3 regions of the Levilactobacillus zymae genome follow, and region 3 is predicted to be linked to each of the others. Evidence: predicted binding sites of a transcription regulator. Region 3 holds the regulator's gene; each other region holds the start of a gene.
The links. Region 3 encodes LexA, which represses DNA repair genes until DNA is damaged. Its sites were predicted from a motif close to CNAACANNTGTTNG; they were not measured.
Positions count from the first base shown of each region.

Region 1: the regulator LexA is predicted to act here: its motif matches at 2,801-2,814, upstream of parE (DNA topoisomerase IV subunit B).
Region 2: the regulator LexA is predicted to act here: its motif matches at 8,204-8,217, upstream of xerS (tyrosine recombinase XerS).

Region 1 covers NZ_JAVLAS010000001.1:1,620,910-1,631,888, forward strand. The annotation lists gene parC (DNA topoisomerase IV subunit A) at 1-749, opposite strand, end outside; gene parE (DNA topoisomerase IV subunit B) at 770-2,740, opposite strand; gene plsY (glycerol-3-phosphate 1-O-acyltransferase PlsY) at 3,000-3,626, shown strand; gene RI501_RS07550 (aldose 1-epimerase family protein) at 3,677-4,552, opposite strand; gene hslU (ATP-dependent protease ATPase subunit HslU) at 4,642-6,057, opposite strand; gene hslV (HslVU peptidase proteolytic subunit) at 6,075-6,617, opposite strand; gene xerC (tyrosine recombinase XerC) at 6,639-7,574, opposite strand; gene RI501_RS07570 (ISL3 family transposase) at 7,794-9,077, shown strand; gene topA (type I DNA topoisomerase) at 9,163-10,979, opposite strand, start outside.
Region 2 covers NZ_JAVLAS010000001.1:1,580,725-1,591,703, reverse strand. The annotation lists gene RI501_RS07365 (DHA2 family efflux MFS transporter permease subunit) at 1-570, shown strand, start outside; gene RI501_RS07360 (DUF4811 domain-containing protein) at 572-1,150, shown strand; gene RI501_RS07355 (NADP-dependent oxidoreductase) at 1,281-2,282, opposite strand; gene RI501_RS07350 (TetR/AcrR family transcriptional regulator) at 2,398-2,940, shown strand; gene RI501_RS07345 (DUF3658 domain-containing protein) at 3,142-3,837, opposite strand; gene RI501_RS07340 (hypothetical protein) at 4,055-4,240, shown strand; gene RI501_RS07335 (flavodoxin) at 4,730-5,197, opposite strand; partial or broken gene RI501_RS07330 (LysR family transcriptional regulator) at 5,237-6,118, opposite strand; gene RI501_RS07325 (NAD(P)H-binding protein) at 6,377-6,973, opposite strand; gene RI501_RS07320 (zinc-dependent alcohol dehydrogenase family protein) at 6,988-8,025, opposite strand; gene xerS (tyrosine recombinase XerS) at 8,230-9,294, shown strand; gene RI501_RS07310 (GNAT family N-acetyltransferase) at 9,316-9,807, shown strand; gene RI501_RS07305 (hypothetical protein) at 9,820-10,053, shown strand; gene RI501_RS07300 (replication-associated recombination protein A) at 10,462-10,979, shown strand, end outside.
Region 3 covers NZ_JAVLAS010000001.1:1,412,957-1,423,935, forward strand. The annotation lists gene RI501_RS06460 (PspC domain-containing protein) at 1-9, opposite strand, end outside; gene RI501_RS06465 (histidine phosphatase family protein) at 34-696, opposite strand; gene RI501_RS06470 (PPK2 family polyphosphate kinase) at 868-1,734, shown strand; gene RI501_RS06475 (hydroxymethylglutaryl-CoA synthase) at 1,891-3,063, shown strand; gene RI501_RS06480 (nucleoside 2-deoxyribosyltransferase) at 3,214-3,654, shown strand; gene lexA (transcriptional repressor LexA) at 3,715-4,344, opposite strand; gene RI501_RS06490 (DUF896 domain-containing protein) at 4,531-4,779, shown strand; gene RI501_RS06495 (YneF family protein) at 4,878-5,108, shown strand; partial or broken gene RI501_RS06500 (ABC transporter ATP-binding protein) at 5,244-7,011, shown strand; gene RI501_RS06505 (ABC transporter ATP-binding protein) at 6,998-8,791, shown strand; gene RI501_RS06510 (lysophospholipid acyltransferase family protein) at 8,896-9,588, opposite strand; gene RI501_RS06515 (tRNA1(Val) (adenine(37)-N6)-methyltransferase) at 9,694-10,443, shown strand; gene RI501_RS06520 (GIY-YIG nuclease family protein) at 10,436-10,705, shown strand; gene RI501_RS06525 (D-2-hydroxyacid dehydrogenase) at 10,807-10,979, shown strand, end outside.

The sequences.
Region 1 (10,979 bases), 210 kb from region 3:
AGTGGTTCAATGGCCGTCTTGGAGCGGACCACGATGCGGCCGCGGCCGGTCTCGTAGGCCTTGACGATGCCATCTTTCCCCTGAATGATGCCGCCGGTCGGAAAATCGGGACCCTTCACGAATTCCATCAAATCGGCCAGTGTGGCCTTGGGGTGACTCAACAGGTAGACGCACGCGTCGATGGTTTCACCTAGGTTGTGCGGCGGAATCTCCGTGGCATAGCCGGCCGAGATCCCGGTCGAGCCATTGACCAACAGGTTGGGAAAGCGGGCCGGTAAGACGGTCGGTTCGTATTCCGTATCGTCAAAGTTTAAGACCATGTCGACGGTATCCTTATCGATATCGCGTAACATTTCTCCCGATAGCTTACTGAGACGGGCTTCGGTGTACCGCATTGCGGCCGCCGGGTCCCCGTCCATCGAGCCGTTGTTCCCGTGCATTTCCACTAAGGGTTCGCGGACCTTCCAGTCCTGACTCATGCGCGTCAGGGCCTCGTAGATCGAGCTGTCCCCGTGGGGGTGAAAATTCCCCATGACGTTTCCGACGGACTTAGCCGACTTACGGAACCCCTTATCGTAGGTGTTCCCATCCTTATTCATGGCGAACAGGATGCGACGCTGAACGGGCTTTAACCCGTCACGAATATCCGGTAAAGCCCGCTCTTGAATGATGGATTTGGAGTAGCGACCGAAGCGGTCACCCATGACCTCTTCCAACGTTAGTTCTTGAATCTTTTGTCCTTCACTCACGACTGATTGCTCCTTTCACCCTAGGATTGACCCTTAGTTTCGGCGCCCGTTAAGAAATCCTGGTCGTCGTCTTCTAAGGTAAATTGGACGTTATTTTCGATCCACTTGCGCCGTGGTTCGACCTTGTCGCCCATTAACGTGGTAACCCGCCGTTCGGCTAAGGCCGCATCGTCAATTTGCACGCGAATCAAGGTCCGGTTATCGGGATCCATGGTGGTTTCCCACAGCTGTTCGGCATCCATTTCCCCCAGCCCCTTGAACCGCTGCAGGTGGTAACCGTGATTGGCGATCTTCTTGGTTTTAGCGACCAGCTCGTCGTTGGTCCAGGCGTAGTCGATTGTGGCTTTCTTCCCCGTCCGTTGGATCCGGTACAGCGGTGGCAGGGCGATGTAGACCCGGCCGGCGTCGATCATCGGGCGCATGTACTTGTAAAAGAAGGTCAGTAACAGGATCTGAATGTGGGCCCCGTCGTCATCGGCATCGGTCATGATGATGATCTTGTCGTAGTTGGCGGCGTCGATGTCAAAGTCCGCGCCGACCCCGGCCCCAATGGTGTAGATCATGGTGCTGATTTCTTCGTTCTTCATGATGTCTGGTAACTTGGCCTTTTCGGTGTTTAAGACCTTCCCCCGTAACGGTAGGATGGCCTGGAACTTCCGGTTACGGCCTTGCTTGGCCGAGCCCCCGGCGGAATCCCCTTCGACTAAGAACAGTTCGTTCTTGGCTGCGTTCTTGGACTGCGCGGGGGTCAATTTCCCGGATAATAACCGTTCGTGCCGCTTATGCTTCTTACCGTTGCGGCTTTCGTCTCTGGCCTTGCGGGCGGCTTCTCTGGCTTGGCGGGCCTGCGTGGCCTTGCAGATCAACATTTTCCCGAAGTCGCCGTTTTCCATTAAGAAATAGGTTAGCTGTTCGGCCACGACCCCGTCCACGACGGTTCGCGCTTCCGGCGTGCCCAGCTTTTCCTTGGTCTGCCCCTCAAATTGTAAGAGGTTTTCGGGAATCCGTAGGGAGATAACGGCGGACAGCCCTTCTCTTAAGTCGGAGCCTTCCAGGTTCTTATCGCGATCCTTTAAGATGCCCACTTTGCGGGCGTATTCGTTAAAGGCCTTGGTCCAGCCACTGCGCATCCCCGCTTCGTGGGTTCCGCCGTCCTTGGTGCGAACGTTGTTGACGAACGATAACAGGTTTTCCGTGTAGCCGTCGTTGTATTGCGCGGCGACCTCGACTTCGATGCCGTCTTTTTTACCATCAAAATACAGGACGTCGCCTAACGTATCCTTATCTTCGTTGAGGTAACTGACGAATTCCTTGATGCCGTCTTCGAAGTGGTAGGCTTCTTCGCGTTCCTGGCCGGCCCGTTCGTCGGTCAGGGTGATCTTGACGCCCTTTAACAGGAAGGCCGATTCGCGCAACCGTTCCGCCAAGGTCCCAAAGTTGTAGACCGTGGTGGTGAAGATCTTGCTATCGGGTTTAAAGGTCAAAGTCGTCCCGTTATGGGCCCGCGTATTGCCTAATTTATTGAGCGTACCTTGGGGATGGCCCCCGTCGACAAATTTTTCTTGGTAACGCACGCCGTCCCGCACAATGGTGACGGTTAGGGCACTCGACAAGGCGTTGACCACGGAGGCGCCAACCCCGTGCAAACCACCGGAGGTCTTATAGCCGCCCTGGCCAAACTTCCCTCCCGCGTGCAGGACCGTTAAGATGACTTCAGGGGTCGGAATCCCGGAGGCGTGCATCCCCACGGGCATCCCCCGACCATGATCCACGACCGTGATGCTATTGTCGGCATGGATAGTCACGTTGATTTCTTTCCCGTAACCGGCCAAGGCTTCATCCACGGCATTATCGACAATTTCGTAGACCAAATGGTGCAGGCCCCGACTGTCGGTTGAACCGATGTACATACCCGGACGTTTACGAACAGCTTCCAACCCCTCCAAGACTTGAATGGAGGAGTCGTCATATTTTGGTTTTGCTTTCGCCATACGTAAATCTCCCTTTCATTTCCAAACTCTTTTTTAGCGTACTCCCAGTTTACCGCAACACGAACGTATGTTCAATGAAAGGGGTCAAAGCCCCGCCGGGAGTAGCCATAACCACATTATCATACCACAGCGACCGCTGAACTGCCTAGCAACTCTTAGATTATTGGCGTTCGAGATAAAACATGCTAAAATATAAATCAGCTTAATCGACGTCGCGGCCAATGGCCCGATGCCACGCATAAGAGCGGAGGAATGCACTGTGAAACTCGTGAGCTTACTAGTACTAGCCTATCTGCTGGGCGCAATTCCCAACGGGGTGTGGGTTGGTAAGGCTTTCTTTAAAACTGATATTCGTCAGGCCGGCTCCGGCAACATCGGAACCACCAATACCTACCGGGTGTTGGGGCCCTACGCCGGGTCGGCCGTCATGATTCTGGACATCGCTAAGGGGACCGTCGCGACGCTGCTGCCCACCTGGGGCCACGTCACCACCTTTCTGGGGACGGCCACCCCGTTACTCTTCGGGTTGTTCGCCATTCTCGGCCATACGGTGTCAATCTTTAATCACTTTAAGGGTGGCAAGGCCGTGGCGACCTCGGCGGGGATGCTCCTGGCCTACAACCCGTTGATGTTTGTCATCGCCGCGGGACTGTGGGTCAGCCTGATTTACTGGACCAGCATGGTCAGTCTGGCCAGTATGATCGCCTTTACCCTGATCATGATCATCTCACTTTTTTTCCACGATATTTATTTAACGGGCATCGCGGTGATCTTGACCATCTTTGTCTTCTACCGGCACCGCAGTAACATTCAACGCATCCGGCAGGGCACCGAATCGATGGTCCCCTTCGGCCGCGGTTACAAGCAACGCCAGACGAAATCCTAAACTGATTACGACCAAAAAACGTCACCCCCGCGGGTGGCGTTTTTTTTGGTTTAAAAGTAAGTGACCTGATACCCAGCTTCGAAGCTCTGGTGCGCGGCCAAGTGATTGATGGCGACCTTAGTGGCCAACTCGCCGGTAGCGTGCACGTCATCGGCGAGACCCCACCAGGGTTCCAGACAAACGAACGGGGCCTGCTTCGGGTACGGTGACCAGATGCCCAGGTACGGTGCCTTGACGGTCAGGGCCACGCCGTGTTCATCACGCGGGGTGCCTAACATGACCGTGGTCTCATGATTGTCGAGACTTAAGACCTGCGCGTCGTGGGCAAACAACTCGTGGTCTAGGGTTAACGGCTGCGTCAGGTCCAACGGCACGGGATGGCCGGTATCACTGTACGGACCGACTAGCGGGACGCGGGAGTAGACCTTTTTAGGTGCCACCGTGACCTGGTAGTCCTCGAACCGGTTAAAGACGTTCCCCAGCGGGACGTTAAACCCGGGATGCGCGCCCAGTGAGAATGGCAGCTCGGCGTCACTGGGGTTATCGACCGTGAAGTGGACCCGTAGCTGGTGGTCAACTAGCTCGTACTTGACGGTCAACGCAAAGTCAAACGGGTACTTTTCTCGCGACTGGTCGTCACTGGCGTAGCGGAGCGTCACGGACGTGGTGGTTCGTGACCATAACCGAAAGGCGTTGTCGCGAGCGAAGCCGTGTTGGGTCATGTGGTAGGTCTGGTCGTTAACGCGGTACTGGTTGTCCTGTAGCCGGCCAACAATCGGAAAGAGGATGGGCGCGTGCCGCCCCCAGTAGACGGGGTTGGCCTGCCACATGTATTCAAGGTGACTGGCGTTATCCTTGACGCTGGTGAGTTCGGCGCCTTGCGGGTCGATTAAAACGGTAAGATAGGTATTGCTTAGGGTTAACATGGTAAGTTCCTCCCAACAATTATGTAGACCAAAACCCCGACCTGATTCGACCGGGGACTTGGCAAAAAGCGGTTTAGCAATTTAGCGGTTTACAAGATGTAGCGGGACAGGTCCTTGTTTTGAACGATGTCGCCAATCTTGTCGTTGACGTAGTTTTCGGTGATGGTGACGTCGCCCGTCCCCATGTCCGGTCCTTCGTATAACAGGTCTTCCAACAGCTTTTCGAGGACGGTCTGTAAGCGCCGGGCCCCGATGTTTTGGTTCTCGTGGTTCAGTTCAAAGGCCAGTTCGGCGATCCGTTCGATGGCTTCCATGGTGAAGGTCACCTTGACGTTGTCCGTCCCGATCAAGGCAATGTATTGCTTGACCAGCGCGTTGTTGGGTTCCGTCAAGATCTTGACGAAGTCTTCCTTGCTGAGGTCGTTGAGTTCCACCCGAATTGGGAAGCGCCCCTGCAGTTCGGCGATCAAATCGCTGGGCTTGGATTCGGCGAAGGCCCCGGCGGCGATGAACAGGATGTGGTCCGTGTCGATCGTGCCGTACTTGGTCTTGACCTGGGTCCCTTCGACGATCGGTAAGATGTCACGTTGAACCCCTTCACGGGAAACGTCACCGCTGTTTTGGCTGCTGCCCTTGGCGATCTTATCGATTTCGTCTAAGAAGATGATCCCGGTATTTTCGGCCCGTTGGATGGCGTCGTGGTTGATGTCAGCGTTGTTGACCAACTTCTCGGATTCTTCGGCGACCAGGATTTCGCGGGCTTCGGCGACCGTGACCGTGCGCTTGATGCGCTTCTTAGGCATGATGGACCCTAAGGTATCGTTCAAATCGATGCCCATCTGGCCCAGCATGTTGTTATCGGTAGCGTTGGCCTGTTGCGGGTCGTCCATCTCGATTTCGACCATGTGGTTTTCCAGTAAGCCCTTGTTCAGCTGGTCGGACAGCGATAACCGTTCGTTGCGGATATCGTCGGTGACCTCTTCATCCTGCTGGTTAGGCATGGTTGGCGTCTGGCCGTTTTGCATCTGCGAGAACATGTTCATCATGTTGGCGAAGTCGTTATTGTTCTTGTTTTCCTTCTTCTTCGCCGGGGCCAATAACTTGACCAACCGCTTGTTGGCAGCTTGAACGGCGTCGGCACGGACGTTCTTGAATTGGTCCTTCTTTTCCATGGACACGGCCACCTCGACCAGGTCCCGGACCATCGATTCGACGTCGCGACCCACGTAGCCGACCTCGGTGAACTTGCTGGCTTCGACCTTGGTGAACGGTGCGTGGACGATCTTAGCTAACCGGCGGGCAATTTCGGTTTTCCCGACCCCGGTCGGTCCGATCATCAACATGTTTTTAGGCGAAACTTCTTCTTGCATAGCCGGGTCCAGTTGCATCCGCCGGTAGCGGTTGCGTAGGGCGATGGCGATGGCTTTTTTCGCGGCGTCTTGGCCAATCACGTATTGGTCGAGTAAGCTAACGATTTCTTTGGGTGTTTTATTAATGGCGTCCACAATCAATCCCTCGTTTCTTAGAGTTCTTCTGAAATGACGTTTTCGTTGGTGAAGATATCGATCCCACCGGCAATGTGAATGGCACTTTCGGCGATTTCCTTGGCCGTCATGTCGGGCGCGTGGTGGTGCAACGCGGTGGCCGCGGCCAGCGCGAAGTTCCCGCCGGACCCGATGGCTAAGATGTCGTCGTCGGGGGCGATGACTTCGCCGGACCCGGAGACCAGTAACATCTCGTCCTTGTCCATGACGATCAGTAAGGCTTCCAACTTTTGTAAAGCTTGGTCCGACCGCCACTGCTTAGCGAGTTCGACCGCGGCCCGTTGGAGGTTGCCACTGTATTCGTTGAGTTGGCCTTCGAACTTTTCTTCCAGGTTGAAGGCGTCGGCGACACTGCCGGCAAACCCAACGACCACCTTGTCGTTATAGATCCGCCGAATCTTGTGGGCGGTGCCCTTCATGATGACTTTTTCTCCCATGGTGACTTGTCCGTCACCGGCCATGGCGTTGTGCCCGTTATGCCGCACGGCACAAATCGTGGTGGCTTCAAATTTTACTGGCATATGCTCCGTCTCCTTATCTCATTAACGTTGTTTTGGTTTAGTCTCTTTAGCTTCGGTCGCTCGCGGAAAGAACTGACGATAGTCCCGCTGCAAATGTTCGCGTGTGACGTGCGTGTAAATCTGGGTGGTCGATAGACTGCTGTGACCCAGGAGTTCCTGGACCGACCGCAGATCCGCCCCGCGATTTAACAGGTGCGTGGCAAACGTGTGCCGCAGCATGTGGGGATGAATGTCGGTGGTTAAGGTACTGCGCTTGATGATCTGGTTGAGCAGGTAGGTGACCCCGGCCGCGGTCAATTGCTGGCCCCGGTGGTTCACGAACACGTAATCGTGGTCCTGCTGGTACTGGGTCATTAGTGGCGTGCGGGCGACTTGGAAATACCGTTGCAGTGCGTCGCTGGCGTAGTGGCCAAACGGCACGTAGCGTTCCTTGTTGCCCTTCCCTTCGACCAGCATCATGCGGTTGTCGAAGTCCACGGCACTTAGCGTCAGATTAACGCACTCGCTGACCCGCATCCCCGTGCCGTACAGCACCTCGAGGAGCGCGGAATCGCGCGTGGCCAACTGGGCGTTGGGGTTTTCGCTTGCCGCCGTGAACAACGCGGTCATCTCCCGTTCGTAGAAGAAGCGCGGCAGGTGATCCTGGTGCTTTTTCAGCCGTACGTAGGCGAACGGGTCGTCGGTGACCTCCCCGTTGCTCAACAGGAAATGGTATAACGACCGCAACGTGGACAATTTCCGCGCAACGGTGGTCCGCGCGTAGTGCTGGTCGTACAGGTGACTCAGGTAGACCTCGACATCAAGCTGGTCGATCTGCCCCCAAGGCTTGGTCCCGCCGTTAGCCGCGAGAAACTCACAAAATTCGTGTAAGTCTTCATGGTAGGCCTTGACGGTTTCGGGCGAATACTGCCGTTCACCGCGCAGGTAGGTCATAAATCTATTGATCTCGTCTTGCACTGGACATCCCTCCCGCACCTGTAATGCTAGCAAACGATTTCTGAAAACACAACTAACTCGTTAAACCACAAAAAACGTAGGCTCTATACTTTTTCCTGTTGATGAACTACCAATGTGGTAATCTATTAACAGGATTTTTTTGAAAAAAAAAGAGGCCCACAGGTCCCCACACACAAAAAAATCCACCCACTACAGCATCATCAAAGGATGTGAGAAACCATGAACCCTATAGATAATAATATAAAATTTTCACTCAGTATTAAAGACCCAAATGTTATTTTTTTCAGTTATAAGCATCAATTCATAAAATCAAAACCTGCTAAAGTCTATGTTGCCAATGTAAAAGCCACTTATACAAGGTGTCCTCAATGTGGTTTTGAAAACTTTAGTCATAACGGACACTATGTGTCACGCGTTTCATATCCGTCGGCCAACGCTAGTGAGCCCGTCTATCTTGAACTTCATAAAGAACGATTAATCTGTAAAAATTGTGGAAACTCGGTAATGGCAACAACAGACCTCGTCAATAAGTATTGTAATATTTCCAAAGCTACCAGACAAAAAATATTCATGCATCTTCAGGATGATCGTACTCAGACTAGTATTGCTTTAGATAATAGTGTTTCTCCCAGTACCGTTTGTCGCTATTTAGACAACTATGATGATCTATTTCGGAGAAATTATCATTCTTTACCTGAGCACTTATCTATGGATGAATTTCGTGGTGTTGGCGGCGATTTCCACTTTCTTTGTATTAACGGTGATGGTGATCATGAAATTCAACAGATCCTACCGGATCGCTTTAAACAAACTATTATTGATTACTTTAATAAGTTTGACAGCACCGCTAGAAAGCAAGTAAAGACAGTTTCTCTGGACCTTAATAGTTACTATCAAGATATCGCCAGATTGGTATTTCCAAATGCCAAAATAATTGTCGATCGTTTTCATATTGTTGCGATGATGACTAGATCTTTTAACCAAAGTCGCGTTCAAATTATGAAAGAATACAAGAAACAATCCAAGGAATATCGGATGCTTAAATTCTCCTGGAAACTTTATTTAAAACACTTCGATGAGCTTGAGATTAAAAAAACATTTTTCGATCGACACCTTAGGAAACAAGTAACTCAACTCGAAAGAGTTCAGTTAGGTCTAGATGTTGATGAAAGACTGTTAAATACTTATAACGCCATGCAAGGCATTATGATATGTCTTAAAAATCACGACAAAGATGGTCTTGTTCAATATTTATATAACAACGATAAGCTTAGCTCGCAAATGAAAGATGTTTTAACCACATTTAAAAAGAATCTTGAAATAGTCCTCAATGCCAGTGAATCAAAGTATTCTAATGGTCCAATTGAAGGGATCAATAGAATGATTAAGCAAATTCAAAGAACTGCCTTCGGTTTCCGAAATTATCACCACTTAGTTTCAAGAGTTAAATTACAACAAATGAGAACCAAACCAAACAAAAAGACACTGTTAGAAGTTGCATAACTTCTAACAGTGTCCCAAATTCATCTATCAACAGGATTTGACAAAGAGCCAAAACGTAAACCCCGCGGGCTTACGTTTTTGGCATTTATTTCTGAGGTGCTTCTTCGTAGTCGCCGTTGGGGCAGACAATCTGACTGCCGCCGCGGATCTTCTTTAAGACCAGGTAGTGCCCGTCCTTCGGGCAATCCCGGCCGACCGGCTTATCCCAGGAGACAAAGTCACAATCCGGATAACGCGAACAACCGTAGAAAATCCGGTTCTTCTTGGACTTGCGTTCGATGACTTGGCCCTGGTGACAAACCGGGCAGGTCACGCCGATTTCCTTGACGATCGGCTTGGTATTGCGGCAATCGGGGAAGCGTGAACAAGCATAGAACTTCCCGTAACGCCCCATCTTAATGACCATTGGGGCCCCACAAATATCACAGTCGAAACCAGCGGGTTCATCGCGAATCTGAATCTTCTCGATGGCGTCTTCGGCGTGAGCGACTTCCGTGGAAAATGGCTTGTAGAAGTTGTCGACGACCTTGACCCAGTCCTGCTTACCGGCTTCGATGCCGTCCAACTCGTCTTCTAGGTCGGCCGTGAAGCCCACGTTGACGATGTCGGGGAAGTAGTCCTTGATAATCTTATCGACGATCTCCCCCAACTCGGTGGGTTCAAACCGCCGACCGACGAGCTTTACGTAGTACCGACGTTGAATGGTATCCAGCGTTGGCGCGTAGGTCGAGGGCCGGCCCACGCCGTTTTCTTCTAAGGCCTTAATCAGGTTGGCTTCGGAGTAGCGTGCCGGCGGCTGAGTAAAGTGTTGGGCCGGATCGGTCTTGGCCAGGGTAACCTGGTCGCCGATTTCGAGGTCGGGTAACAGGTTATCCTTTTCCTTACCGTCCTTGTAGATCTTCAAGAACCCTTCAAACTTCATCTTCGACCCGTTGGCCCGGAAGGTCACGCCGTTTTGTTCGATGGTCACGGCCATGGTATCCATCACCGCGTTGGTCATCTGACTGGCCACGAAGCGGTTCCAGATCAACTGGTATAACCGGAATTGGTCCCGGTTCAAGCGATCCTTGAGGCTGGCCGGGGTCCGGTAGACCGAGGTCGGCCGGATGGCTTCGTGGGCGTCTTGGGCGCCTTCAGGCAGCTTCCCCTTGATGGGTTTGGTCGCCGCGTACTCGGCTCCGTACTTTTCGTGTAAGAACGTCGAAGCTTCGTGCTTGGCTAAACTCGAAATCCGGGTGGAGTCGGTCCGCATATAGGTGATAAGCCCCTGCGTGCCTTCCTTACCCAGGTTAATCCCTTCGTAGAGCTGTTGGGCGGCCATCATGGTCTTACGCGTCCGGAAGTTCAGCTTCCGGTTGGCGTCCTGTTGCATGGAACTGGTGGTAAACGGTGGTTGCGGGGAACGCTTCCGTTCCTTACGTACCACGTTGGTGACGTCGAAGGCCTGACTCTTGTCGAGCTGACTTAAGATAGCTTGCACGGCGGCGTTATCCTTTAAGCCGTGCTTCTTCCCCTTCAAGCCGTAAAAGCTGGCGTCAAATTGATGCCGGGCCTTCTTGAAACTTCCGTCGATGGTCCAGTATTCTTCGGGCTTAAAGGCCTTAATCTCGTTTTCCCGTTCAATGATCAGCGCTAAGGCGATCGATTGAACCCGGCCGGCACTCAGGCCCTTCTTGACCTTCTTCCACAGCAGTGGTGAGATCGAGTACCCCACCAACCGGTCCAGAATCCGGCGCGCCTGTTGGGCGTTGACCAAATCCATATCGATGGTCCGCGGCGTCTTGAAGGCTTCCTTGACGGCGTCCTTGGTGATTTCGTTAAAGGTGACCCGGTTCTTATCCGTCACGTCTAAGTTCAAGATGTGGGCGAGATGCCAGGCAATCGATTCCCCTTCTCGGTCGG
Region 2 (10,979 bases), 170 kb from region 3:
CCAACGTATCTTCAAAACATCTTAGGCTTAACGCCCTTCCAGTCTGGTGTGACGTTACTAGGTGGTGCTTTATTTATGGGCGGGCTTTCCCCCGTTTCCGGATTTTTGTTTAATCGGGTGGGCGTTCACCGGTTAGCCCTTTTCGGGTTTAGTCTGCTAACGCTGGGGACCCTGCCCTTTGCGTTTATCACGCCCACGACTTCCGCGAGACTCATTGCCATCATTTACGCACTCCGCCTCATTGGGATTGCTTTGGTCATGATGCCGCTAACCATCAGTGCGATGAATGCTTTTCCCCAATCAATGGCTGCCCACGCCAGCACCGCTAACAATATGGCGCGTCAGTTAGGGGCCTCCGTTGCCGTTGCACTGTTGTCTTCCGTGACACAGAACATCGTCAGTCAGCACATGCCCACCGGTCAGTTGAAGGTAACGAATCCGTTGACCTATGCTGGTCAAACCCTCGCGGCGTCGATGGCTGGGTTTAGGATATCCTTTTGCATTGGGTTGGCCTTTGCGGTAGTTGGTCTAGGGGTGGCGTGGTGGCTAAAGCCTAAGGGGGAGAATTAATATGCTGATTGCCTTGATCATTGGATTAACTGGTTTAACGTTTATGGCCTGGTTCCTGATTCGTTCGCCAAAATTAAGCCAGCTAGCCGGAACTCTCACACTGTTCTTGTTAGCTTGCTGTATCGGGGGCCTATCCGCCAATTTAGCTGATCATTGGGGGATGCGCCCCCGAACCACGGTCCAGACGACCCATCGAATTTATTCGGCGGGTCCAGCGACCATACCGAACAACCTTCTCATCGTTCGCCGCCTGGGGACTCGGGCTCAGAATTACGTGCTTATTTACCGTACAACGGCGACTCAATCCCAACCACAACCACACTTTGTTCCTGACCAAAAGCAGCTAGTAACAGCAACGAAAAAGCGCGCGACTTTTCGCCGTCAAGCAGTTAGCCGCCCCAGCGTGACCACTACCCGGCGAGAATGGGTGTTTAAGTCGGCCTTCTATGCCCGGCTTCTCGCCTTCGACCACAATAATCATCAACTAATTAGTGAACGAACAACCGTCACGGTACCGCTGTCTTGGCACGTCTTAACGACCCAGGAAGCCCGTAAAGTGGCTCGACAGACACCACATTAAAGCAAAAAAATGGACTCCAACACGACCTCACCCGCCGTTAGCGTGGTGCCAGGATGTTGGGGCCCGTTTTTGCTTTAGGACTGATGGACCATCTGGTAATAGCGATGCTTAGAATCTTTTCTGTGGTCCGTTAAAATTCAATCAGGACCTTTCCCTTAGGATGCCCGGTCGTCACCAGGTCTAGTGCCTGGTTCGCCTCATCCAGCGTGAAGACATGGGGGTCAATAGCCGGTTCGAGGTGGGCCTGAGTCACCAGCTTGGTGACCTCGGCCAATTGGGCGCCACTACTTTTCACGAACAGGAAACGGTAAGCTACGTGGTGTTGCCGGGCCTGCTGGTCCACCTTCCGCCCGACCAGAGAAAACGCGAGCGTCTGCCACCACGCAAAACCGTTCCGTTGCGCAAACTCCCGATTGGGTCCCGTCTTGAGGGACAGCAACGTGCCCCCTGGCTTCAAGACGGCCAGTTCGTGCGGTAACTCTTTTGGCCCTAACGTGTCCAGGACGTAATCGACCGGGGCTAATCGGTCCCAGTAGTTTTCGGTGCGGTAATCAAAGTATTGATCTGCACCTAACCGCAAGGCCCCCGCTTGGCCCCGCTGGTTACCACTGACCGCCACGGTAAGCCCAAGCTGTTTAGCCATGGGGATGGTTAATTGCCCTAGCGACCCGGAGCCGCCGAGAATCATCAGCCGTTGTCCCGGCCGGGGCTTTAGGATGTCGTGAAAGGCCTGGTAGGCGGTTAGACCGGCCAGTGGAACGGCCGCCGCGTGGGCAAAATCCAACTGACTGGGCATCCCCGCGAGTTCGGCTTGATCGATGGTCAGATACTCGGCAAACGCCCCAATCTTCGCCAAGGGCATCCGGGCGTAAACCGCATCGTTGGGTTTAAACGCGGTCACGTTGGCGCCAACGGCCTCAACGATTCCCGAAAATTCGTTGCCCATGGTTAACGGGAAGCGATATCCCTGGAGTACCCGCACACTGCCGGTACCGATGAGGGCCTCTAACGGATTAACGGCCGCGTATTTGACCCGGACCAGGACTTCGTTTGGTTGGGGCACGGGCTTCGGAATATTCCGTACTTTAAGTTGGAAATTTTTATCGTACTTGTCTAACTGCGCTGCTTGCATCTCGGCACCTCGCTTATGATCAATTTAGTTGCTTTTACGTTGGCCTTACTCTAAACTAAAAAGTAACAAAAATCAAATAAAGTTACTTTTTTTAGAAAGAAGCAGGTGCTTAACGATGGCCAAAACCTCTAAACAACAAATCATAGCCGCGGCCGAGGCCCTCATCCTCGCACAGGACAATGCCGAAATCTCACTGGCCCAGCTCAGTGCCGAATTGGGGATCACCCACGGCGCGTTGTACAAGCATTTTCCCAATAAACAGGCGCTCTGGACGGCCGTTGCGGCGGCCTGGTTTCAGGACGAAATTCTCAACCGTCTTAGTATTCCACAACGAGGCTCCCGTCAGGAGCGGTTACACGCCTGGCTATGGGCCTTCGTCAACGCCAAAAAGGACGCCTATAATTCCGATTCCAAGATGTTTACCCTGAATACCAAGTATATCGACCAAAATCCGGCCGCCCTTAGCCAAGTTCTGCAGGGCGCCTACGCCCAAATGAACGAGATTCTAGGCTTACCAGCAGACGATTACGACCACGCCGAGATGATTCTCGCCACGTTTGCTATTTTTACGTTGCCCAACTTTAAAAGCTCTTGGAACGACGCCGAATATACCGACCGGTTTGAGGCCATTTGGAATCTGATCAAGGGCGGCGTCTAACTAAATCGTGCAGACAGACCACTAGCAGGCCTTGGTTAGACCTTAAAATGGTATTCAGAGTGAGCGCTAGGCAATTTTAGCAGCATCCCGCCTCATTTTCTTTTAAATCAAAATGGACGACAACTATTGGCTTTAACGGTCCATAAGTTGTCGTCCATTTTATTATTGTTTTAACTCAGTGCCGGTTTGATAACCATCACCTTACCGCGACAATTGATCCAAACGATACAAGTACCACCAGTCGGGAACGCCAATTGGGTACTGCCCCAACGTTTCGCCCACGATGCGAATTGGTGACCAATCTTGACCAGCCGGTCGCACCAGCAGACCGTCATAGAAGGCTTCATCGACCCCGATGAGGTGGCCGTTGACCGTGGCTCTAACCGGTGCATTCTCCGCCAATAGATTCGCCCACACGTACTCGTAGACTTGGCGGTCGGCTAACGACACGTCCTTGGTCGTGGGCAAATATTGGGGAATCTCGTCAACACCGATTTCACCGAGGTTCGCCCATTCCCGAAAGCCCAAGGTTTCGCCAATTTTTGGCGCCGTCATGGGTACCTTCACCTGAGATAATTGATTGAGGTGGCCCTTGAGTTGGTCACATAACCAATAAAAACCGCTCAAATCATCGGGCGTTTCACTCCACCAGACGCGCAGCGGTTCTCCCGCCGCAATGGCCGCCTGAACTTCCTTAATTTTCTGGACGCTGGTGCTAAAATAGTCCGGGCTCGTCGCATCCTGGTCGTACTGAGCCTTTAAGGTCCAAAAGGGCGCCTGGGCGTTTTCAAACCGATACAAATCTCCCAGTTGAAGGTCTAAGGGCAAACCAATGACGGGTTGGTGCAGGGCTTGGGCGAGATTACTTGCAAAACTTTCGTTAAACGTGATTTCCATGAGGTAACATCCTTTCGGGTCAGTGTGCTGTTCTCATTGTCGCGTAACCGGTTACACCTGACAAGCCTCGGGTGGCCATAGCGATGCGTTTGAACCGAACAGCTGGGCGCCGGGCAGGCCCCCGCCCCGTTTTCTACTATAAATATAATGAGAATGGGTCCGCAAACGAAGCATGTTATAATTACCATACAGAATGGATGCTGAGAAGGTCATTAAAATGCTCGATAGACGTTTTGACCAAGAAACTTTTGCCTGGGCGCTTAAACAGGACCTAGAAGATCTACGACTAGCAGTTGTTAAAGCAGCCGATCCCCAAAAACAAGCTGTTTACGCCGTCCTCTATGATTATGCTCTGGCAAAAAGACAAGATAAATTGATTGCCCAAAAGCGTTTTGAACGCTAATGACTCAGTTCAAATATATCTTGATTGCAGGTGTGAGTGGCGCGGGGAAATCTAGTCTGTACAGTTTACAACCCAGGACCGTTAAAGGAACTCGACGAATCAACAAGGCGGCCATGGAGTTGTGCCAGAACTGATTACGAAACGGTTCCGCCAATCACTGCTTAACTTACCGATAATTGCGGCTCAATGTGATGAGATAATGATCTACGATAATACAAAGCGGTTGGCGCTCGTGTACAATCAGCTAAAACAACGGGTGTCCTATAATCGCTTGGTTGAATACCCCTGACTGCATGATGTGGCATCACAAATACCATTCTAAACTTGATATTGACCAGAGTACTGCTGAAGATGGCAGCCTCTTTTTTGAATCGATTTAACAAGAAAAACGCCCGCCATTCCGCCGAATGGACGAGCGTTTTTCAAGCTTAAACAACCTCAATTGACAACGGATTTTCGGCATTCCATGAACCGCGTTAGCCCAGCCGCCTACCCCGTAACGGTGCGGACCCAAGCGGCTAGCTGATCTGCGGACTGCCCGTGGAACTCGAGTCCGGGTTTCACGGTCGCCTGGTTCACCAGACTGGCAAAGTCCTGTTCATATTGGCCAGCGGTCCCCGCGTCGGTGTAGAACGGCGCGACGGTGCCCGTGTACGTGGCTAAATCCGTCAGTAGGTGTCGCACCGGCGTGGCGACCATCGCACTCCAAACGGGACCGCCAATCAGAATCGTGGCGTATGGCTTAAAATCGGGTAATGTGTTGGTTAACGGCGGCAACGCTCCCGTGCGGAGCTGGTCCTTGGCAATATCCGAAGTCGCAAACATATCGCTTGGGAAGGTCTGACTGGGGACTGTTAGTTCAACGACGTCCGCAGCCACGGCGTTCGCAATAGCCTGGGCCGTGCGTTTAGTCGTGCCAGACCAGGAGTAGTACATAATTAGTGTTTTATTAGTCATACATATCATCTTTCCATTGAGAATTAATTAAAAGTCAACTTATACAAAATTCCGTTTCAACATTTCCGCAAAGCTCTCGATATAGTACCCCGAATTGTCGGCCTTCTAGTAGGCGTAATAATTCTGCCGTAATGGACGCCCGCCCTTAACTAACGGAATCAGCTTAACGATGGCGTGATCCAGCTGGGCTTGCGTCCGGCGGTTAATGACCAAGTAGCCCTGGTTGGCCGCAATCAACATTTGGGCCTCATCGTAGGTCTGGGCCGAAACAAAGTCGCTCTGGACACCCAAGATTTCTCGGTAATACGCCTCTTCCGACGGTGCTGGTTGCGGGTTGGCACCAAGCAGGATGCAGGGTAAGTCAGCCAGGTCGGCGCTTTCGATTTGGTCAGTCGTGACGGGGAGACCCTGATTGACCGCCACCATGAAGTCGCTGTCCGTCAAAAATTCATTTTGGTACTCGTTAGACAGTGCCCGGCGTTGGTCGGCAAAATTCAAGTCGATTTGACCGGTTCTTAATAACTCGTAGAGGTCCTCGTGGGTGCCACTCGTGATGGTGACCTTGACCTGCGGGAAGGCTTGGGTAAACTGTGCTACCGTTTGAAGAAATTCGGTGGCGCCAAAACTCCGCAGATAACCAATGCGCAAGTTAACGGTGTCTGGCTGGGCAATTTTAACGGTTTGGTTCACCAGTTGGTCCACGTCGGCCAAGATGACTTGACTATGCGTGTAGAAGTACTGCCCCGCCGCCGTGACCGCAAAGCTCCGCCCCTGCCGCGTCAACAGCTGAACACCCAGGTGGTTTTCCAATTCCTTCATTTGCTGGGAAATGGCGGATTGGGAAATATGACAGTCGACGGCCGCCTGAGTAAAACTATGATTTTTAACGATGGCGATAAAGTACTGCATCTGTTGGAACATGGGCTACACCTCAAGTTGGTTTTTCTTAATTATAGCAACCTTTTAACGGGTTGCGTTTTTTAGCTACTTAGAGAACGCCCAGTGAGCAGCTAGCGGCCGTAACCCATCCTCAGCATAACCTCTTTGGACATTAGCGGGTTTACAGTCCTTCTTAGGAACGAAAAAGGCACGGTTTCCCGAACCTTTCTCAGCTTTTGGTGTTTTAGGCCTACATTGTTAGGAGCAGCATTAAACTCAACTAATGTGGGTCGTTACGGGCTATTTCGTATTCAATCCCACACTGTCGTGGGCGTAGTAGCCATCATCTGCGATGGCTCGTTTAACAAAGTCGGCAATGGAGCTGATCGACACGTCATGCCCGCCAAAGGGGTCGCCCTTGCGCGTGACTTCATAATTAACGGGACCGCTGGTGAACCAGCCCGGCCGAATCACGGTGTAGGTCAAGTCCGAGGTTTCCACCACGTCAGCGGCTTCCCGGTACGGGCGTAAGACACCATTATGATTCAGGTTCCCGTTACTGCCAACGGAAGCGGGAATTTCGTTATAGATGCCCATTGACGTGATAAACAGCAAGCGTGAGACCTGGTTACGGTCCATCGCCGCCACAATCTTACGGGCAAATTGACCTAACGGGCCGCTCAGAGCGACAAAGACGGCCTCTTGGTTGGCCAGCGCCCGGTCTAAGTCGGCATCGTTGGTCGCATCCCCGGCGATCACCGTTTCCCGGTCACTGGGTTGGAGCCGGCCGGTGCTTCTGGCAAACAGGGTCAACTGGTCATCCGTTTCGTTCAAAAGAGTTTGACGCACGGCGCTCCCAATGGTTCCCGTGGCCCCAATAATCAAGACATTTTTCATCAGGATAGCTCCTTTTAGTCGCTGACGACTAACAACGACTTGATCGCCTGTCGGTGGTCCATGGCTTCATAGGCCGCTTGAACTTGGTCCAGGGTGAAACGCTGCGTGAAGACCTTGCCGGGATGAATATCGCCCTTAAGGACGGCATCTAATAAAATCTTCCGGTCGTCGGACGTCACGGACGCAATGCCGCCTCGCAGCCCAATGTTCTTCCAGAACAAGTTGTTGGTATTCATTTCTGACTTTTTGGGGACCCCCACGCGCCCGACAACGGCTCCGGGACGGCCAACCTTAACAGCGGTGTCAATGGATTGCTCCGTTCCGACACATTCGAGGACCGCGTCGGCACCAGCACCGGTCAAGGCCATCACCTTGGCCACGGCTTCGTCCCCGCGTTCGGCGATAATGTCCGTGGCCCCAAATTCCTTGGCTAAGGCTTGGCGGTCGGCGTGGCGGCTCATCGCAATAATGCGCTTGGCGCCCAATAACTTCGCCGCAATCACGCCACATAGGCCCACGGCCCCATCACCTAGTACGACAACGGTGTCATCTTTTTTCACTTCGGCGCTGGCCGCGGCGTGGTAACCGGTCGCCATCACATCTGCGAGAGTTAAAAGGTTGTTTAACATTTCGTCGGAGTAATCGGCGGGTTGGCCGGGAATCTTGACGAGTGCCCAGTTGGCGTTGGTGAAACGCAGGTATTCGCCTTGGTAGCCCCCGTTGCCCCCCGATTCTTGGTTCAAGCAATCGCCGTCAAAACCCGCTAGGCAAGCGGCACAATGACCACAACCGTGGGTGAAGGGGGCAATCACGAAGTCGCCGACTTGTACGTCCTTGACGTCCGTCCCCACGGCATCGACGACCCCAATGGCCTCGTGCCCGGTGGTTGAACCGGCTTCACGTTGGGAAATGCCGCGGTACCACCATAAATCGGAACCGCAAACACAGGCTCTTACAATTTTGATGACGGCATCCGTGGGTTTTTGAATTTCGGGTTTGGCATAATCCTTGACGACCATTTTGCCGGGGGCCATAAACGTTGCTGCTTTCATTTTAAAATCTCCTTCATTGTTAGACTTAATTGATAGATCCTAGTTTACCCGCTCAACGCTCAGCCACCAATTCCAAATAAACTAGTCATTCATTAGTTTTACTTATGGAAGGTTGCCCACAAGCTTCCAGAACCTTTGGTTGTCATCCCCGCCGGTTTCTTGGTATCATAAAGCCATTAGAACAAACGTTTGGAGGCCCGGTTCATGGAAAAACAACACTACTTAAAATTGATCGATGAAGAACTGGCCACCGCGCCCTGGTTCGTGCAAGAGTACTACCAGGCCAAGGCCACGATTCCCCTGTCACCGGCCACACTGTACCAGTACCTCACGGAGTTTCGCCGCTTCTTCACCTGGCTGATTCAAGAAGGCCTGACGCCGGCCAAACAACCGGCCGACATCCAACTCGACGTCCTGGCTCATTTGAAAAAGGAAACCGTGGAGTTATACAAGTCCGCCCTGTTGAACCAGACCAAGGCCAACGGCGCCCCGGGGAGTCGGTCACACCCGACCATCAACCGGTCGTTAAACGCCCTGTCGTCGCTGTTCAAGTACCTGACCGAAGATACGGAAGACGAGCACGGCGAGGCCTACTTCGACCGCAACGTGATGCATAAGATCGCCCTGGTGCGGACCAACGAGACCTACGCCACTCGGGCGGCCAACCTCAAGACCAAGCTGATGCTGGGTAATACCGACCACGACTACCTGGCCTTCATCGACGAGAAATACGAAGCGCAACTGACCCCAACGCAAAAACGCTACTTTCGGCGCGACAAGGTCCGCGATTTAGCCATCAACGCCCTCTTACTGGGGAGTGGTCTGCGGGTCTCGGAAGCCGCCAACGCGGACCTGCGGCATTTAAACTTGAAGACCAGCACGATTGGCGTGATTCGTAAGGGCGGCCAACGCGATACGGTGCCGATCGCCCCCTGGACCATGCCCTACATTCAGGCCTACGTGGACCAACGCGCCGCCCTGTATCACGCGGCGCCCGGGGACCGGGCGTTATTTTTGACCATCTACCGCGGTCAGGCATCACGCATGCAGGCCAACACCATCGAAAAGATGGTCGCCAAGTACTCGGCGGCCTTCAAGGTCCGCATCACGCCGCATAAGCTGCGGCACACGCTGGCTTCGAAGCTCTACCTGGCCACTAAAAACGAGCAACTCGTGGCCACCCAGCTGGGGCAAAATTCGACCAGTGCGACCGGGCTGTACACCCACATGATCGATGAGGAGCAGCGGGATGGGTTGAAGAAACTGTAACCCCCAAAGGAGCCCAGTGACATGCCAACGATTGAAATTCGGTATTCCAAACCACAAGATTTACCCCAACTGTTTGCTATCGACCAAACCATTTGGAATACGACCAACAGTCCCGGGCCCATCCGCCTTAAAAGTCTGGCGGCTTATCGGCAACATTACCCCGCGGGCAGTCAATTGGTCGCCGTGCGGGGCACTCAGGTTCTGGGGATGATTTCGTGGAACCCCCAGTCGCCCTACCCGTCAATGCACCGTACCTGGAATATCGGGATTGGCGTGGCCCAAACCGCCCAACATCAGGGCGTCGGTAGCCAGTTAATGACCGCTTTGAAAACCGAAGCGCGCCGGCAAGGGATTCATCGCATCGAATTAAACGTTTTGGCCACCAATCTGGCCGCTCGCCAGTTCTACGCACAACAAGGCTTTCAAGTTGAGGGACGGGCCAGAGACGCGTTTTATTTGAACGGCCACTACGTTGACGACTATAGTTTGGCTTATTTGGTTGAACCGTCATAGGGAAGAAACGTGATGAAGATGCCTAAGACCAAAGATGTTTCGCTGGAATTCACCAATAATCAATACCGGCAGATTAAAACCATGGCTGATTTTCACGGTGTTACGGTGCCTACGTATCTGCGGACGGCCATTTTGGCCCGAACGGCGGACGATACGGATTGCCGCGATGCCATGGCTAACCTGAAAGCGAGTCGCGGTGAAACGGTTTCTAGTAACGATATTCGCCAGTGCTTAGGGTTAGGGTAACCGCGGGTACAAAATAAAAAGATCGCCTGAATGCTGATTTCAGGCGATCTTTTATCTATTTAGTGCCAGCATGCCAACTTAGTTTGAGCGACGGGGCAATTGTGGAGATACCGCTTTATCGGCCGCCTTCTGCTGCTTAGTTTGTCTGGCCGCAACGGCTCGAACGAGTTGCCCATTTTGTTTTTTCAAACCCCGCTTTAATCTCAGAGGCCTGTAATTTCTGTTTCAAAAAATCATCAAATTTAACGTTAGTCGTCTGACTACCCCACTTTAATGGTTATTTCCATGGCGCCAGCTTAACCCTTCATTTTCCCCTGCCCAAGCGAGCCAAAATCAAATCAAGACTGGCGGTTCGTGCTATGCTAATCCTATAACTTACGGTTAAGACAACCAGAAAGGAGCCTTCAATTGGCCTTTAACACCCCTCTCGCCGATCAGCTGCGACCCCAATCATTGGATCAGATGGTGGGACAACCCGCTCTCTTAGACCCCGGGCAGCCCCTGCGCCAAATCATTGACCAACACGTGAACATTCCGCTAATTCTCTGGGGTCCCCCGGGAACCGGTAAAACCAGCTTGGCCCGGCTCATTGCCGCTCACAACAAGTATCCGTTCGTCGCGTTTAACGCCTCGACCGAAAATAAGGCCAAGCTCACGGACGCCATCGCCGGATACCCCCATCAGTCGTTCGTCTTGCTGATCGACGAAATTCACCGCATGACTAAGACGCTGCAGGACTTTCTTTTGCCCCACCTGGAAAACGGTCACGTGATGCTGATTGGGTCCACGACCGAGAACCCCATCATGTCCATCGTTCCGGCCATTCGCTCCCGCTGCCAAATTTTCGAATTTCAACCACTCGACGAGGCGGCCATTAAGACCACCTTACAACGGGCCGTCACCACGGTTTACCAGTGGGATGACGA
Region 3 (10,979 bases):
ATTTTTCATAGTGGCGCACTCCTTTAAGCGAAATTAAGATTGGAAATCAACTTTATTGAAGAAATCGACGTGGATGTTGTCGTCCGTAATTTCTAGCTTGGTGATGCTACCGTTGATGGTGGCCACCCCCAGATCGAGATCGGGGGCGTAGCGGTCAACGATGGACCGAATCGTCATGCCGTGAGACACGACTAAGACCTCGTCGCCGTCTTTAGAGTTGGCGCGGAGCTTGTCAAAGCCACGGTCTAGACGCTTCCAAAACATGTCGTTATTTTCCGCTTCGCCGTACAGGTCCGCTTGGTGAATCAGGTCGCGAGCTTTTTCCAACCCGTAAGTGCCCAGCACCGCAGACTCAGAGGTTAGCTTGACTTGGGCGCCGACGAATTGCCACATCTGATTGAGATCGTTGCCTTCAAAGTAACCATGGCACTGTTCCCGAAACTCGGGGTACTGGTAGCTAACAATGTTCATGTTGGCCGGGTTTTGCCGCAGCGCGATGCGCGCCGTTTCGATGGCGCGCCCGGAGTCACTACTGTACGCGGCAACGAAGGGGATGTTTTTTAACTGTTCCCCGGCCCGTTGCGCGTCGGCACGCCCCTTAGCAGTTAGGGGGGAGTCAATCCACCCCTGAACCTTGTTGTAGTGGTTCAGCATGGTTTGTCCGTGACGCACAAAATAAGCAGTAATTTTTTTCATAATTGAGACTCCTCTTCATCGACATAGGTACAAGTTAAGTATAGCAACTCACCTAACAGAACGCTAAGGTTTTGGCGGCCAAAATCCTGACGTAAGACGTTTTACGAAGACAAAATAACCGCTTTAGGGGGTAAACATGTTATGGTAAACCTAAAGCTAGGAGATGAGCGTATGGACTTAACACCATATCGGTATGACGGTAAACAAAGTATGGATCTCACGCAGTGGCCGACGCAGGAAATCGCGGCGAATGCAGACCAGATTCGTGAAAGCGATCTGATCATGCTACAAAAGCTGCAGCGACGATTATTTGCGCAAAAGGAAAACGGGGTGGTGGTCATCTTACAGGGAATGGACACCGCCGGTAAAGACGGCCTCATTCGGCACGTTTTCAGTGGCTTAAATCCGTCGGGGACGCGCGTGGAAAGTTTTAAACGACCCACGTCGGTAGATTTGCAACACGACTTTTTGTGGCGCATCAACCAGGCGTTACCGGCTCGCGGGGAGATCGCCATCTTTAACCGCTCCCAGTACGAAGACGTTCTGATTAGCCGGGTTCACCCGGAGATCCTAGTGGGGCAACATTTACCCGACGTTCACGCGACCACCGATGTGACCGACAAATTCTTTAAGCGGCGGTACCACGACCTGCGCCACTACGAACAATACTTACGGCATCAGGGAATTGTCACCTACAAGTTCTTTTTACACCTGTCTTACGATGAACAAACGACGCGACTGGCCAAACGGTTGGCGTTACCCGAAAAGAACTGGAAGTTCGATCCTAGTGATCTTAAGGAACGACGCTATTGGGATGCTTATCAGGCAGCCTATACCCAGATGCTGACCCATACGGCCACTGAGAAGAATCCTTGGTACATGATTCCAGCCGACAATAAGCCCACGGCACGGTTACTGGTTGCGACGATTTTAGCGAATAATCTCGCCGAACTGGATCCACGGTACCCTGAGGTCACACCTGCGCAACACCAGAAACTTCAAGAAGTCTTGAAGAAACTGGAAGCGGGAAAACTCTAGAGAAATTGTAGCTTACAAAAAGCGTTTTGACTGGGAAATCACGAATTGATTAACCCGTAGATTGTTGGTGATAATAACGGGAAAGCTTGCCGAGAATCCCCGAAAAATGGTAAGGTTAATGCCAGTAATTTATGGCTTTCAAGGAGGATAAGCAACATGACCGTAACGGTGGGAATTGATCGAATGGGGTTCTACACTCCCAAATTGTATTTAGACATGACGGCGTTGGCCCTGGCACGGGGAGTAGATCCTGCTAAGTACCACGTTGGTATCGGTCAGGATAAACAGGCGGTGATTCCACCGACTCAAGATGTGGTGACGATGGCGGCTAACGCAGCGACACAGATTTTAACGCCGGCGGACTTAAGCGACATCAACATGGTCTTGTTCGGAACCGAGTCGGGCATCGATAATTCTAAGGCTACGGCGGTCTATTTGGCTCATTTGCTGGGGTTGTCAGCTGACACCCGAGCCGTTGAGATTAAGCAGGCCTGTTACGGCGCCACGGCCGGTCTACAGTTGGCGGCCGACTACGTGCGCGTGCGGCCGACGGCGAAGGTTTTGGTGATTGGAGCTGACGTGGCGCGTTACGGTCTCCGAACGGCCGGCGAGGTGACCCAGGGTGGCGGGGCCGTCGCGATGTTGGTAACGGCGAATCCACAGATTTTAGCACTCGATCCCATTAGCACTTACCACACGGCCGACGTGATGGATTTTTGGCGACCGTTGGACCGGACTGAAGCCTTAGTGGACGGGAAATATTCGACCAACGTGTACTTGGACTTTTTCAAGGAGACTTGGGCGGCTTATCAGCAACAAACGGGACGGACCATTGCCGACTTTGCGGCAATGGTGTTCCACTTGCCATTTACCAAGATGGGCCGTAAGGGTCTGCGGCAGGTCTTGCCGGAAGCGACTCCCGCGCATCAGCAGGAACTCACGGCGGCCTTTGAGGCTAGTCAGCTGGATAACCGTAACGTGGGGAACCTGTATACCGGGTCACTATATCTTAGTTTACTATCACTGTTACGACACGGTGCGTTGCAATCCGGTGAGCGGATTGGTTGTTTTAGTTACGGTTCGGGAGCCGAAGGTGAATTCTACAGCGGCACGCTTCAGCCACACTATCAAGTGGGCTTTGATGATGACGCACTGACCTCGTTACTCGCCGATCGGCAAGCCGTCAGCGTAGCGGAGTACGAAGCTATTTTTCAACAACAGCTACCTAATAACGGACGGGATGTGCAATTACCCGTGGGGGCAGATACCGCGACCTTTTATTTGGCAGGACGGCAGCATCAGCAGCGCCAGTATCGCCGACGGTCGTGAGATTGTTACGAATTTAAAGGATAACCGCCATCTGGAGGCCTCTTTATAATATACTTAATATTAAATTACGGACAATTAAGAAAAATATATCGCTAAAAGTTAACTTTTTCGCTATAATGGACCTACCAAAGAGAAAACGAGGAGATTAACGTGACGAATATCTATTTAGCAGGACCTTTTTTTGATGACGAGCAATTAGAACGAATCGGTCGGGCCGAAAAGGCGTTGGCCGCCAACCCACAGGTCAACCGGGTCTTCAGTCCCCGACTAAACGAGGTGCGAGACTTTGAGATGGGGACGCCGACGTGGTGTGCTAAGACGTTTAAGATGGACACTGATCAGATCGATGCCGCTGACGTTGTCGTGGCCCTAGCGGATTATGTGGATGATCAGGTCGATTCGGGGGCTGCCTTTGAGATTGGGTATGCTTATCATAGTCATACCCCGGTGGTTTTGGTGCACGAGAAGGATAACATCGTTAACCTGATGTTGGCCGAAAGCTTACAAGCCTACTTGACCCAAGCAGACGCGTTAGCGACCTACGACTTTGCCACGTTACCGGCGAACCGGTACGAAGGCGAAGTCATCTAACGACCAAGCAAAAAGCGTTTCTCACCAATTTGGCGAGAAACGCTTTTTTTAGAAAGTAATTTAATGGACGTCGTCACGGAAGAGGCCCACAACTTTACCTAAAATGGCGACTTGATTGAGAATAATCGGTGCCATGGTGTCATTTTCCGGTTGAAGTCGGTAATGATCGGCTTCCTTAAAGAATCGCTTGCACGTGGCTTCGTTGTCCTCGGTCATGGCAATCACAATGTCTCCGTTGTCGGCAGTTTGCTGGCGCCGCACGATGACCTGGTCACCGTTTAAAATCCCGATGTTGATCATACTTTCACCCCGAATGGTCAGCATGAAAAGCTGATCTTCACTGCTCTCAAATTCTGGGGGCACCGGGAAGTAATCGGTCGCCTCTTGGACGGCTAAAATGGGTTCGCCGGCCGTGACGGTTCCCAAGACGGGAATCTGGGTCTGCTGTTCGTGAACACCTAGTTCTTCTAAACCAGCTGCCGTGACCTCCAGAGCCCGGGGCTTAGTGGGGTCCTTAGTCAGGAGCCCCTTCTTTTCCAGACGGGCGATGTGGCCGTGAACCGTCGATGTTGACGACAGTGAAACGGCTTCGCCAATTTCTCGAACAGTTGGCGGGTAGCCTTTCTCATTAACTCGTTCCCAGATGAACCGGAGAACGGCAAGTTGTTTACTCTCAGATGCTTTTGTCATAGTGTTGCCACCTCGTTCGTCATTCGTAGTATAGTTTAACCCAATTCTAGCATAGGTAGCGAACGTTTTCAAACAGATGTTCGGGTTAATCGGTTGAATTCTGAAATTAACCCTGATATGATAGGGTGTGTTTTGAATCAACTCAATCACTAATTATCAAAATTACCGAAGGAGTGTGGGGCGCTAATGGCAGAAACCACGATGGATACATTACTCGTGCGCATTAATGAACTGGCGCATAAGGCCAAGAAAACGGAATTAACGGCTGCCGAAAAAGCCGAACGGGCTGATTTACGGCAGCAATACCTGAAGCTTTTTCGCGAAAGCTTCAAAAGCCAGGTCGAAATGATGCAGGTTTACGATAAAAATGGTAAAGAGGTCACGCCCGAAAAGGTTCGCCAGGTCCAACGGGACAAAGGATTACGTGACGATTAGGGTAGTGGGGTGAGTCTTTTTGGAGATTCACTCTTTTATTTTGGGTTAAGTTTGTGTAAAATTGTCTAATGAATGCTTTTGTAAGGGAGGGAAACGTCTTGTCAACTGGAATTTGGATCCTTATCGTGATCGTCGTCGGAATTGCCTGTGCCGTCGGGGGCTTTTTCGGTGCTCGCAAATACATGGAAAACTACCTGAGAGACAATCCGCCTATTAATGAAGATCAATTACGAGCCATGATGTTACAGATGGGGCAAAAGCCATCGCAACGAAAGCTTCATCAAATGATGAATGCCATGCAACAACAATCCCGTAATACTAAGAAATAGCTTCGTTAATGGAAGACTCGTCGCCAGCGGTTGGTGACGAGTTTTTTTGATTGCTTTTTTAGCGGAGTTCGCTAGAATAGTTAAGTCTGCTATAATTAGTTTCTAATCGTATTTTAATTTAAGGAGGGATGCTGGGTGAGTATCTTTAAAAAATTAGCGTGGTACTTTCGCCTTGAGTGGCGACGTTACTTGGTCGGAGTCATCGGGCTATTATTAACGGCCATCATTGCTATCGTACCGCCCCGAATTATCGGGAATATGGTCGACAGTATCCACGGACGGACGATGACCGGGTCACTATTAGCGTTTGATCTAGCGTTGGTGACCGGCGCGGCGGTGGCCCAGTATGTGACGCGCTACATGTGGCGTAATGCCATCTGGGGTGGTGCGGCACGGTTGGAACAGCTTTTAAGGGATCGATTGTTCCAACACTTTATGCGTATGGACCGCACCTTCTATCAGCGTTACCGAACGGGAGACTTGATGGCTCACGCCACTAACGACCTGGAAGCCGTGCAACGGGTGGCTGGCGGGGGAATCCTCCAATTTGCCGACGCCATCATTACTGGGGGAACCACGTTGATTGCCATGATGGCCTTGATTAACTGGCGGTTGACGTTACTAGCAATCATTCCGTTTCCGTTTTTGGCGGGAGTGTCTTGGTTTTTGGGGCAAAAAATTCACCGGGCGTTTGGTAAGTCCCAGGCAGCCTTTTCGCGATTGAACAACAAGGCTCAGGAAAGCATTAGTGGTATCAAGGTGATTAAGGCGTTAGGCCAGGACCAAGAAGACATTGCCGACTACAATCGACAGATTGCGCAAACCATTCAGATCAACCGGCACGTCAACCACTTAGATTCGTTGTTCGATCCGGGGATTACCCTGATTATTTCCATCTCGTACGTGGCCACCATCGTGCTCGGGGGAACCTTTGTCATGCAAGGGACCATCACCATCGGTAATCTGGTCTCCTTTATCAGTTATCTGGCCATGATGGTCTGGCCGATGTTTGCCGTGGGGATGTTATTTAATACCATGGAACGGGGCAACGCCAGCTATGACCGGGTCATGGAACTATTGAACCAGCAAAGTAAGGTCATTGACAAAACGGATGGGTTAACGACGCGGCCGCAGGGGGCCCTGAACTACCACGTGACGCAGTTCAACTATCCCGACGACGAACAGACCAGTCTACACGATATCAACTTTGACCTCGCAGCCGGCCACACCCTGGGTATCGTGGGCCGGGTAGGTGCTGGTAAGTCGTCCATCATGAAATTAATTTTGCGCGAATTTGACGATTATCAAGGTGAAATTAGGTTTGGGGGGCACCCCATCAAGGATTATGCGCTAGACAGTTATCTGCCGGCTATCGGCTACGTGCCGCAGGAAAGCTTCCTATTCTCGGATAGCATTCTGGAAAACATTCGGTTTGCCCGGCCCCAGGCAACGGAAGCCCAAGTGGTCGCTGCGGCGAAAAAGAGTGATCTGGCCCACCAAATCGCCCAACTGCCGGCCGGTTATGCCACCCAGGTTGGTGAAGACGGCATCTCGCTGTCCGGGGGCCAACGTCAGCGGTTAGCGATTGCCCGGGCGTTATTGATCAATCCGGAACTCCTGATCTTAGACGATGCGTTGTCCGCGGTCGACGCGGAGACCGAAACCGAAATTCTCACGAACCTGCGCCAAGAACGGGCCAACAAGACCACAATCATCGCGGCGCATCGGTTAAGTTCGGTGATGAACGCCGACGAAATTATCGTGATGGATCACGGTCAGATCATCGAACGGGGGGGGGGACCATGCCAGCTTAATGGCCACCCACGGTTGGTATTACCAGATGTTTACGCAACAACAATTAGAAACCCGCGTCAAGGGAGGCGAGACGAATGGCCACGAATAAAACGACGGAATCGGTGTGGGCGCACAGCATGTCCACCAAGGAACAGCTGACGGTGATTAAACGGTTGATCAAGTTCGCTGCGCCTTACAAATGGTTCTTTATCGGGTCGATTCTCTTTTCGGCGCTGATCAGCGGAATTAACGTGTTCTTGCCGTGGCTGCTCCAATTGTATATGGATCATTACCTGCGCCGCGGTTCGGCCACGTTAGGTATCATGTGGCTGTTCGCTGGGCTTTACCTGTTCGGGATGGTGGTCAAGGCGTTGACCCAGTATTGGCAGAACTACACCAGTACCATGGGCGCCGAGTACATGCTAGAAGGTGTGCGGCGGCACCTGTTTGCCGATTTGCACGGTAAGGGGATGCGCTACTTTGACCAGACCCCCGGGGGCTCGATTCTGTCCCGGTTGATGAACGATACCATGACCTTCTCGAACTTTTGGGCGCTATTTAACACGCTGATTTTTGCCGTGTTTGCGGTGATTACTTCAGTCGTTGCCATGGCACTGACCGACTGGACGGTCGCGTTAGCCACATTGCTGCTGGTGCCATTCCTGCTCTTTGTAATTTGGTACTATCAGAAGTTTAGTTCGCGGGTCTACCGGCGGATGCGGGAACGCTTGAGTGAGCTCAACACGAAGCTTAGCGAAGCGATTACCGGCATCAGCGTAATTCAGGAATTTCGGCAAGAAAAGCGAATGGCAACGCGGTTTGAAAAGACCAATGAAGCGTACTACGGCACGCGGCGGGCCATGATTCGAACCAATTCGTTACTCCTCAGTCCCATGATTAACCTGCTCTACGCGTTAGGGACGGTGATTGTGCTGGGACTATTCGGCTTACGCGGTATGCACGAGGTTGTGGCGGCCGGGGTCGTGTACGCCTTTATCACCTACCTGAATAACTTTTATAGCCCGATGAGTCAGATGATGGATAGTCTGAGCGACTTTCAAAACGGGATGGTCGCCGGTTCGCGGGTCTTGAAGATTCTTGACGACCGAACCTTGGCGCCGCAACAACACCCCGTGGCTGGGGCTCAGATTACTCAGGGAAAGGTCGAATTTCGGCACGTGACGTTTGGTTACGACCCTAAGCACCCGGTCTTAAAGGACGTGTCCTTCGTGGCCGAACCCGGGCAAACCGTGGCGTTGGTCGGGGAAACCGGGTCGGGAAAAACCTCGACGATTAACGTTTTAATGCGCTTCTACGAATTCCAGAGTGGTCAAGTTCTGATTGATGGGCGTGACATTCGGGAGTATCCGGCCGCAGAATTACGGGCTAAACTGGGACTGGTCCTTCAGGAACCGCAACTCTTCTACGGGGACATTCAGAGTAACATCCGGATGTTTAATCCCGCGATTACCGACCAGCAGGTTCACCGGGCGGCCCAGTTCGTGCAGGCCGATGAGTTTATCGATCGGTTACCTCAGGGCTACGCGACACCCGTCTTGGAACGCGGGACCGAATATTCGGCCGGTCAGCGCCAATTGATCACCTTCGCGCGGACCGTGGTGACCGATCCCAAGATTTTGATCTTAGACGAAGCGACGGCCAACGTCGACACCCAAACGGAAACCATGATCCAGACTGGGTTGTCCCGCTTACGGGCCAATCGCACCACGGTAGCCATCGCGCACCGATTGTCCACGATTCAAAACGCCGACTTGATCCTGGTCTTGCATCAAGGCCACATTGTCGAACGCGGAACCAATGATGAACTGATGCGTCAACGGGGTTATTACTACGAGATGATCCAACTGCAAAATGCAGCGCACGCTTAACCTCTGAATTGCACCGAGTGAACTGTCGAGGTGCGGTTTAACGGTGCTGATCAGAACGTAAAAAAACGCGTCTGGGAGTTTTCCCAGGCGCGTTTCGGGTTTCACTACTTTTTTTCCAGTTTCTTTTCAGCCTTTTCCTCAGTTTGTTCAAGTTTTTGGGCTTTAGCGGCTTGTTTTTCGCCCGTGACGTCCACGTAATGGAAAGTTGGGTCAATTTCGCGGTCCAATTGGTCGAAGGCCCGTTGCATTTGTTGCTCAACTTGGGCCAAGCCCGCTTCGTCGAGTTTGAGCTTGCGATCAACGGTGATGGGCTGCCCGTAAGCTACGGTGACTGGTTTACGGGTGAGTAACTGTTTAAAGGTCAACGGCCCTTGGTAGACCGTAGGGATCAAGGGAACCTTGGCCATCTTGGCAATCACGGCCGCACCGCCCTTGAGCTCGGCGGAGTGCCGACTACCGGACGGAAAGATGATTAACGATAGGTCGCCTTGGCGGAGAATTCGGACTGGTGTTTTGATGACCGAGGGCCCCGGATGATCCCGATTTACCGGAAAAGCATTGGCATGATTCAAAATCCATCGTAAAATTGGATTTTGGAACAACTCTTCTTTCGCCATAAAGCTAAACTTCCGGGGACTGGCCCCCAACGCAAAGTAGATGGGGTCGAACCAAGTCCGGTGGGGACCCACTAAGATGTAGGGCCCATCCGGTAAGTCTTCGCGGTGCAGGTATTTAGCGTGACCGTTGATTAGGGCCAACAGCACGCGGATAAACCCGCGTAAAAACGAATAGAACATGGGTGACGCACTCCTCTCACAGTGAACCTTTATCTGTCTAGTATGCAAAAAAAACGGGGGGGTTGCAAGCAATCTCCCCATAATTTGAAAGGATGGGATGCCGGAATGGGGCAACCACAGTTACGTCCGGGCGAACGAATCGACCAACTTTACAGTCAGGATATTCAAATCATTCAAAGTCCCGAGGTCTTTGCATTTTCTTTAGACGCCGTACTTTTGGCGGCGTTTGCCAAGTTGCCAACTAAGGCCAATAGTCATACGGTAGACCTCTGCGCCGGAAACGGTGCCGTGGGACTATTTATGAGTCAGCGAACCAAGGGACAGATCGCCGAGGTAGAGCTGCAACCACGCTTAGCGGACATGGCCCGCAGAAGCGTAACGCTCAACCAACTAGACGGGCAGATGACGGTCTATCAAGGGGACTTGGCCGAGGTGAATCAATGGATTCCTAAGGATTCGGTGGACGTCGTAACGTGCAACCCGCCGTACTTTGCGGACCTACCGGATAGCCAGAAGAACCCCAACCGCTACCTGGCTATCGCTAGACACGAAATCACCACCACGCTGGCTACGGTCGTTGCGACCACTAGTGGATTACTTAAAATGAACGGTAAGGCCTACTTCGTCCACCGCCCCGATCGGTTATTAGAACTTTTAGCGGTTATGCAGGCCCATCGACTAGCCCCCAAACGCATCCGCTTGGTCTACCCCAAGCCGGAAAAGGAGGCCAACATGGTGCTGGTGGAGGCCATTAAGGACGGTAAACCCGGCGGTCAGCGCTTTTTGGCTCCCCTGACGGTCTACGATGCCACCGGTCACTATACGGCGGAAGTGGGGCGACTGTTGTATGGCTAAGGCCTATTACTTTTACGTCTTGCTCTGCGCGGATAATTCGTTTTATGGTGGGTTCACGACCGACGTCGCTCAGCGATTTGCGACCCACCGTGCGGGTAAAGGGGCTAAGTATACCAGGGCCCATCCGCCCGTGCGGGTCCTGTACCAGGAAGCCTTTAAGACCAAGCATGACGCGCTGCACGCCGAGTGGGCCTTCAAGCACCAATCGCGACAAAAAAAAGTGCGTTTTTTGCGGGCTCACGGGGTTACCCTCCCGCAGTGAACTTTCCGAAAGCGTTCCCGTGAAGATTTAAAGGGTTTCATGATAAGATAGGAACGTAGTTTAGTGATTTAGCACGCAAAATACTTAAGGAGGAACCGACTGTGAAGATTATTGCTTATGGAATTCGCGACGACGAACGACCATACTTAGAACAATGGTCGCAAGCCCAAGGAATTGAAGTGAAGGCTGTTAGTCAGCTGTTAGATGATACTACGGTGGACTTGGCTCACGGATATGACGGAGCAGTGGTTTATCAACAAAAACCGTATACGGC